One region of the Solibacillus daqui genome, then DNA from elsewhere that is predicted to be linked to it. Evidence: riboswitches for the same ligand, from Rfam matches in the RefSeq annotation. Region 1 holds a riboswitch; the other holds the start of a gene.
The links. A riboswitch is a leader RNA that binds a small molecule or an ion and turns the genes downstream of it on or off. The one in region 1 is predicted to bind glycine.
Positions count from the first base shown of each region.

Region 2: linked by a shared signal. The riboswitch ahead of gcvT (glycine cleavage system aminomethyltransferase GcvT) and the one ahead of O7776_RS11290 (amino acid permease) in region 1 are both predicted to bind glycine.

Region 1 covers NZ_CP114887.1:2,332,358-2,336,578, forward strand. Annotated here, with positions in the region: gene O7776_RS11285 (DMT family transporter) at 1-119, opposite strand, end outside; gene O7776_RS11290 (amino acid permease) at 625-1,962, opposite strand; glycine riboswitch at 2,112-2,188, opposite strand; gene O7776_RS11295 (dehydrogenase) at 3,071-3,598, opposite strand; gene O7776_RS11300 (GNAT family N-acetyltransferase) at 3,803-4,221, opposite strand, start outside.
Region 2 covers NZ_CP114887.1:2,540,394-2,544,614, reverse strand. Annotated here, with positions in the region: gene comGC (competence type IV pilus major pilin ComGC) at 1-10, shown strand, start outside; gene comGD (competence type IV pilus minor pilin ComGD) at 12-554, shown strand; gene O7776_RS12335 (hypothetical protein) at 556-756, shown strand; gene comGF (competence type IV pilus minor pilin ComGF) at 747-1,205, shown strand; gene O7776_RS12325 (shikimate kinase) at 1,404-1,916, shown strand; glycine riboswitch at 2,046-2,139, shown strand; glycine riboswitch at 2,143-2,245, shown strand; gene gcvT (glycine cleavage system aminomethyltransferase GcvT) at 2,407-3,510, shown strand; gene gcvPA (aminomethyl-transferring glycine dehydrogenase subunit GcvPA) at 3,535-4,221, shown strand, end outside.

The sequences.
Region 1 (4,221 bases):
CGGTAGGCAATCAATGTAAATGGCTCTAGCTCCATCACAGCTGTTTTTGTAAATAAATACGATGCTCCCCACGCTACCGTAACTAGTACTAATAAAAAATTCGCTTTTTTAATACTCACTGATAAAACTCCTTTTAGAAATGAACAAGCTGCTACATTTTGCAAACTGTTATTATTTCAAATAAACAAAACTGTTACCATCATAACAAGAATTTCGATAGCCGAAAAAAATTTTTTTCTGTATATTTAGTTATTCAGTAGCTTTTATCCGCAATCAACTGAAACTATCCAATTTCGAGCGAAAACTGGACAACTATTTTTCACTATTGATTTGATCTAAAACAAAATCTACGAATAACATTTTGTTTTTCTTTTTGCATATTCAAATGTTAGGGACGTAATCTAAATAAAGATCAACCCGAAAAGTATATACTTTTCGGGCTGACCATCGTTCATGTGTTAAATAAACCGCTTAAGGGCAGTGCTTCTGCGGTGGTTAGAAGGAAAGAGCGAATGCTAAAAGCGTCAAATCCTTTGACAACGCATCCATGACTAGCTTCGCGCTAGCCTCCAACCTCGGCGCAAGGATTTGTCCCAGAAATACTTCTAGGACAAATCCTTCTAACTATTTTTTACGCATAAAATAAATCACGAATAGCATGACAAACCAAACAGGTGTTAATAATAACGCTGTGCGTGTTGATTCAGAAATGGCCATTACTACTAGTAGAAATACGAAAAATGCCAAGACTACATAGTTCACAAATGGCGTTAAAGGCGCTTTAAAAATCGATGCTTTATGCAATTCAGGATGACGTTTTTTATACAGTATATGTGAGATTAAAATGATACCCCATACCCAGATAAAGCAAATCGCGCTAATTGTTGTCACGACATTAAATGCATTTTCAGGCATTAAATAGCTTAGTAATGCACCGATCGAAACGACGATTGAAGATAACAACAATCCATTTTGCGGCACGTGATTTCTATTTAGCTTACCAAATGCTTTCGGTGCTTGATTGTTATTACCTAAGCTAAATAGCATTCGGCTTGTAGAGAATAACCCACTGTTTCCTGCTGATGCAGCAGATGTTAACACAACAAAGTTAATTAAGCCTGCTGCAACAGGAATGCCGACTAATGCAAACACTTGCACGAATGGCGAGCTTGCTGCGCTTAAAGTATCCCATGGATTAATCGTTAAAATAACGAATAACGCACCTACGTAGAATAATAAAATACGTACTGGAATTTTGTTAATGGCAGAAGGAATATTTTTTTGTGGATTTGCTGTTTCTGCTGCAGAAACACCCACTAGCTCTACACCTACAAATGCAAAGACAACCATTTGGAATGCCATTAAGAAGCCAAATGCTCCGTTCGGAAATAGCCCACCATGCTCCCAAAGATTCGATACGGCTACCTTGCCTGATTCTGTTTCAAAACCAATAACAAGTAACACTATTCCGATCGCAATTAATGCAACAATCGTAATGATTTTAATTAACGCAAACCAAAACTCTAATTCTCCAAATAATTTAACGGTTAATAGGTTCAGGGCTAATAACACAACTAAACATACAATTGCCGGCACCCATTGAGGTACATCAAACCAATATTGTGTATACATACCAACCGCAATAATATCGGCCATCGCTGTCATGATCCAGCAAAACCAATACGTCCAGCCTGTTACATAGCCTGCCCAATCACCTAAATATTCAGTGGCAAATTCAGTAAATGATGAATAGCCACCTTTCGAAAGTAGTAATTCTCCCAACGCACGCATAACAAAAAACAAGGCAATACCAACGATTAAGTAGGCAAAAATAATGGATGGTCCTGCTAGTGCGATCGCTTTCCCTGACCCTAAAAATAACCCCGTTCCGATCGTTCCACCAATCGCAATCAATTGTACATGGCGATTTTTAAGGTCGCGCTTTAATTCTGGTTGTTCCAAGACGATTTCCTCCAAAAGATATATTTGCATACCACTTTTGTGGCTCAAATAATAGTTATCTTCGCGGTCATCAAGTAATTTTTCTGAAAATTAGAAAAGGGACTAGTATATTGACTAGTCCCTGTTTACGTAAGAATAATAACGTCTCTCATTACTCTTCTGTCCTTTTGCCTGAGATAGTGAACCCTTCGGCGACGCTTCATGCGCTCTCTCCAGAAACTGCTCCCGTCTGTAGTGTTATCCACAGCGATCATTGCTTGATAATATTCAATTGTACAATTCGCTTCCGGCATCTTCCATCCACAGAATTGTTCGCGCCAATACTATTATTGTACAATAACTAATACTAGCAGTAATCTTTCATTATTACAATAACCTCGACTAACACGACGACTAGAGAATTAGCAAATACATCGATTTTTCAACAAATTCAACTCAAATAAAAGCAATATTACATGCAAAAAAATGTTACATTGAAAATAATTATTGAGTTTTCAGTGAAACCTTTCAATGTCATTAATGATAATGAGCAAATTTACTAACAAAAAATGGATTAAGTGCAGTGTTACTTAATTTTGGCGGGCTACGGCATGACAGCATTATGGTCACGTGGTACGTGTCCATACTACTGTCTTTAATGCCGCATGCAAGGCCCGCAAAACTAAAATGTTACTTTTTCCTATATAGTTAATAGCGCAAAATGCTGCCGCTTGCGCTATCGCGAGGCGGCGGTGATGGATAAAGTAGTACGTTTTTTATAACATTTTCTCTATAATTAAAAATTAGCTCTGTAAATAAAATCATTTTTAGACGAATGTAGACTATATTTCAATTACAAAGTTCAATTCAGCACACTTAATTCAAACACTTTGTAATAATAACCAACTCTAGTTTTATAGTAGAGTGCCGCGAAGAGAAGGGGCGGACTCCTTGGGGATTAAGCGTGTGCGGAAAATCCACTATATACTTGCCGCCGTAGTGGCAAGCATATAGTTAGTTGTAGCCACGCCCCCAGGAAAGCATGCCCCGTAGCGTAGCAGAACGAATTATATTATCTGAGTGTCCTTAATTCTAAATTTTGTATTGAAAAATACTCATTGTGAGGTCATTAAATTTCTATATTTACATTTTCTAATCGAATGGCGTACGGATCTTCTAATGTACCTTTTGTCGCATTTGTCTTTTTTAGTTTGATTACATATGAATTTGGCATTGCTATATCATTACATGCAATTGATTTTTGTGTACGAATTTCTTCAGGGAAATTTAACTTCACATGAAGCGTATCTTCTTTTTGCGTTAACGTATCAAAAACTAGCCCGCAGCCATTTGAATATTCTGTCACAAATAATACTTCTTCTGTTGCAAAATCAATAACAGGTGTCTCATCAAAGTGGAATATCTCTGCCCAGCTTTGATATAGCTTTTCATCTTGAATTAATGTCATAGAAGTCCCTACTTCATGTGGTATAAATTCCAAGTGCATTAGTAATTCATAATTTAGTTCATTTATATCTATAGGCTGTTCAATTGGAGATGATACATCTTCATCTGTATCAGGTTCTTTCTGTTTTTCTGTACATCCTACTAAAAAAGTTCCCAGTAATATGCTTAATAATAAGAAATAGTTCTTCAATAAAAATCAACTCCTTTTCTAGTAATGGATTAGTAGCATGAACGGCAAAAAAGTTCAGCCTTCCTCTGTTCTTATCTAAACAATTCAATAAAATGTATCGTTTTATTCGAACTTGAACACCTTATACATGTAAGTTTCATCAGAGAATTTATCCTTTTTCGTAAAAAATGTGCTTGAGAATTAAAGTTATCTCAAGCACATTTATTAACCCAATAATGTTTTTAATGCACTAAATCGCTTTCCTATATAGGAATAGCCTTGTTTTGTGTACATTTCGCGCGGTGTATCGTCCCCATCAGCAACTAAAATAATTATTTTTTCCGAGTAATGTTTCATAACAAATTGCTGAAGTTTTGTACCTATCCCTTTCTTTTGATGGGCTGGCAAAACGAACAAATTATCAATTTCTGCTGTAGTTGCTGATTCAATAACATCAAGCGATCCTACAACCTTTCCATTATATGTTGCGACAATTTGAGCTGTTCGCTTTAGTTCAAAGTCCCTTTTTAACATAGCACTTTTAGCTTGAGCGTAACTTTCACCCCATTGTAATGCATCTTTATAATGAATCTCTAAATAGCCTTCTAACGTTCTAGGAGACACAAATTCGATTGTCACTTCAG
Region 2 (4,221 bases), 210 kb from region 1:
TTTACCGTAAGATGAATAACGCAATCCAAAACGAAAAAGGCTTCACATTAATCGAAATGCTTGTAGTTTTAGTAATCTTTACAATCATTTGTTCTTCGGTATTATTTTTTACAACTGAAAAATTGACGAATTATACGAATGAACAATTTATTGACCAAACAGAACTGTTAATCCGTTTAGCGCAGGCAAAGGCCATTGAAACAAAATCCAATTATGAATTCCAAGTATTTAATTGTCGTAGAATAACCGTTAGGAATTTTTCGCAGCGTGATGAAGTTCTATTTGATCAAGAATTACCAGCAGGCATTGAGATTTTTTTGTCAACGACTCACTCAAAAATATTATTTAATAATAGCGGGAATATTCGAAGCAGTGGTACGATTATGTACCATTTCAATAATTATGCTTATCACTTTACAATTAATATGGGCAAAGGGAGGCAGATATTAAAAAATGTTATTGAAACACCAGACAGGATTAACTCTTGTGGATACGCTTCTAGCAGCAGTAATCTTATTTTTTCTAACGTCAACATTGATTCCGATCACCTTTAATATGAAACAAAATATTACCATACAACAAAAACAAGCACATGCTGCAGAAGTGGCATTCAATGGTGCATTAAAATACAAACGATATCAAGAAGTGTCAGGTGATCAGCAAATTGAAGGCACATTCTATTCATGGATTTATAATGAGGGACAAATATGTGTAACATATGAGCTAAATGGAGTGATAAAGGAGCGATGTGTTTAATTTCGAAAATAAAAAATCAGCGTGGCTTTACATTATTAGAAAGTTTATTTCATTTAGCTGTGCTCGTATTGTTTGCTTCGATTAGTTTATTGATTGTTATTTGGGTGCGAGATATTCAAAATATTAACCAAATAAAGCATGATGTAAATTGGGAACTTTTTGTCTATGATGTGCATCAATACAATGAAAATTCTATATCAGGGGAAATTGTTTCGCCTAAAATATTGATGTTAGAGCCAGCTAATGATCCAGATAATCGTGAATTTTATATTGAACAGCCGAATAATCACGTGCGTAAACGTTCAAATAAGGGCGGCAATGAAATCATGCTTCCAAACGTGCAAGGTTTACAATATAGACAAGAAGGAAATGAAATTATTATGAAAGTTGTGACACAAGATGGGAAATTACGGGAAAGGGTCATTGTTTTGCCGTTACCTCGTGAATGAACGTGGCTTTTTATTTCTTTTAGCAGTTTTTTTGTTATTTATTGTTACGGGAGCTGCTTTATTTTATACAAATGCATTTTCTAGCCAATTTATGATATATAATTCATTGGAATCTATTTACGTTCGTGCTACGATAAATATACTTAATAGTGAGTAAAGTTAGATGGAGTAGTTCGTAATTAGAAGAAGGTGATTGGCATGCGAAAAATATATTTAGTAGGATTTATGGGATGCGGGAAAAGTGCAATTGGTAGACGGTTAAGTTATTACTTGAAAATGCCTTATTATGATATGGATCATGAAATTGTCCGACAACAGGGAATGTCGATTCCTGAACTCTTTGAAAAATTCGGTGAGGCGCGGTTCCGCGAAATAGAAACGGAATTTTTGAAAAGTTTTCGTGATGAAGCATGCATAATTGCCACTGGCGGAGGGGTAGCAGTCAATGAAGAAAATCGTAAAATTATGCGTCACACAGGATTAGTATTTTTCCTGGATGCTAAATTTGAGGACATTTATATGCGAATCCGTAATGATAAAAACCGTCCAATTGTCCAAAAGTCCACCGAGCAGGAATTAGAAATACTGTATAACAACAGACGGAGATCTTATCGTGATGCAGGTCATATACAGGTTTTAACTCCCAGTCGTACATTACGTCAAATTGTAGAGTATATTGCATTTCAGGTAAATCGTTTGAAAGGCGAATGAAAAAACAATAAAATCAATAATCGTTCGGTTTTGAAGTAAAATTAAAAAAAGATTGCGTTTATATAGCGTTCAATGTTAGGATATTGCTGAGAGTAATCTTAATGATTTAATTAATTGAAGCTAACGCGGATGATGATACGGGGAGAGAACGTGAAGTCACGTCGCCGAAGGAGCAAGTAGCAAGTGCTATGAATCTCTCAGGCAAAAAGACTCGTATTGGACGCAACTCTGGAGAGTGCTGTATTAGTACAATACAGCCACCAAAGGGGAAAGCCTATTGTGTGATCGAAATTCAACAATAGGTGTAACTTTCAGGTGCAAGGACAGAGAATCTCTTGATAAGGGGTTCGTCTGTCTTTTTTTTGTGGATTTGAGATTATCAACTCTCATATCCACATAGGAAATACATTATTTGAAACGAAAAGTGTTTTTCCAGCAGGTTTATATTAAAAAACCTAAAAAATACATAACAATAAGGAGGACTTTGAACATGACAAATGAGTTAAAACGTACACCGCTTTTCGATGAATATGCAAAATATGGTGGCAAAACAATTGATTTTGGTGGTTGGGAGTTACCTGTTCAATTTTCATCAATTAAAGAAGAGCATGATGCAGTTCGTAATCGCGCTGGTCTATTTGATGTATCTCACATGGGTGAAATTTTTGTAGAAGGTACAGATGCGTTAAGCTACTTACAAAAAATGTTATCAAATGATATTTCAAAAATTGCAATTGGTGGAGCTCAATATAGTGCGCTTTGCTACGAAAATGGTGGCGTTGTAGATGATTTATTAACGTACCGTTTAGAAGATAATCGTTATTTGCTTTGTGTTAACGCTGCAAATATTGAAAAAGATTTTGAATGGTTACAACAACATGTTGAAGGTGATGTAACACTAACAAATGCATCAGCTGACTACGCTCAAATTGCATTGCAAGGTCCTGTATCTGAAGAAGTTTTACAAACATTAACGGACACAGATTTATCAACTATTAAGTATTTCAAATTCCAAGATAACGTAACAGTTGGCGGTTATTCAGTTCTTGTATCCCGCTCTGGATATACTGGTGAAGACGGTTTTGAAATTTACGGGACACCAGCAGCAATCAAGGATCTTTGGAACAAAATTTTAGAAGCTGGTAAAGACAAAGGTGTTGTAGCAGCAGGCTTAGGTGCTCGTGATACATTGCGCTTTGAATCTTGCTTACCACTTTACGGTCAAGAATTATCAAAAGATATTACTCCACTTGAAGCGGGTATCGGCTTTGCAGTGAAATTAGCGAAAGAGCCACAATTTATCGGTCAACAAGCATTAATCGAATTAAAAGAAAAGGGTTTACCGCGTAAGTTAGTTGGAATTGAAATGATTGATAAAGGGATTCCACGTCATGACTATAAAGTATTTAAAGACGGCGTAGAAATTGGAATCGTGACAACTGGTACACAATCGCCAATGACAAAGCGTAACATCGGGTTGGTATTAATTGACGCAAAATTTGCTGAAGTCGGAATAGAAGTAGAAATCGAAATTCGCGGTAAACTCGCAAAAGCAGTAATTGTTGAAACACCATTTTATAAACGTAATAAATAAAACTTTTGAAAAGAGGGTTATGTAATGAAACATCGTTATTTACCAATGACGGAACAAGATCAGCAAGAAATGCTAGCAACTATTGGTGTTGCTACAATCGATGAACTTTTCGCAGACATTCCAGAAAAAGTACGATTTAAAGGCCAATACAACATTAAAGAAGCAAAATCAGAAGCAGCTTTAATGAAAGAGTTAGCACAATTAGCAGCAAAAAACAAAGATACAGCAACAAACGTATCATTTCTTGGTGCAGGGGTATATAATCACTACAAACCAATTATCGTAGATCATGTAATTTCTCGTTCAGAGTTTTACACAGCATATACTCCATACCAACCTGAAATTTCTCAAGGGGAATTACAAGCGATTTTTGAATTCCAAACAATGATTGCTGAATTAACAGGTATGGATTTAGCAAACTCTTCTATGTATGATGGCGGTACGTCTTTAGCAGAGGCTGGTATGTTAGCAGCAGGTCATACACGTCGTAAAAAATTATTAGTTTCTGGTGCAGTACACCCAGAATATAAAGATGTTGTTGCGACTTATGCATATGGTCAATCAATTGAAGTTATTACAATTCCAACAAAAGACGGCGTAACAGACATCGAAGCATTAAAAGGCTTAGTAGATGATCAAACTGCTGGTGTAATCGTTCAATATCCGAACTTTTTTGGCCAAGTGGAGAACTTACAGCCATTAGCGGATATT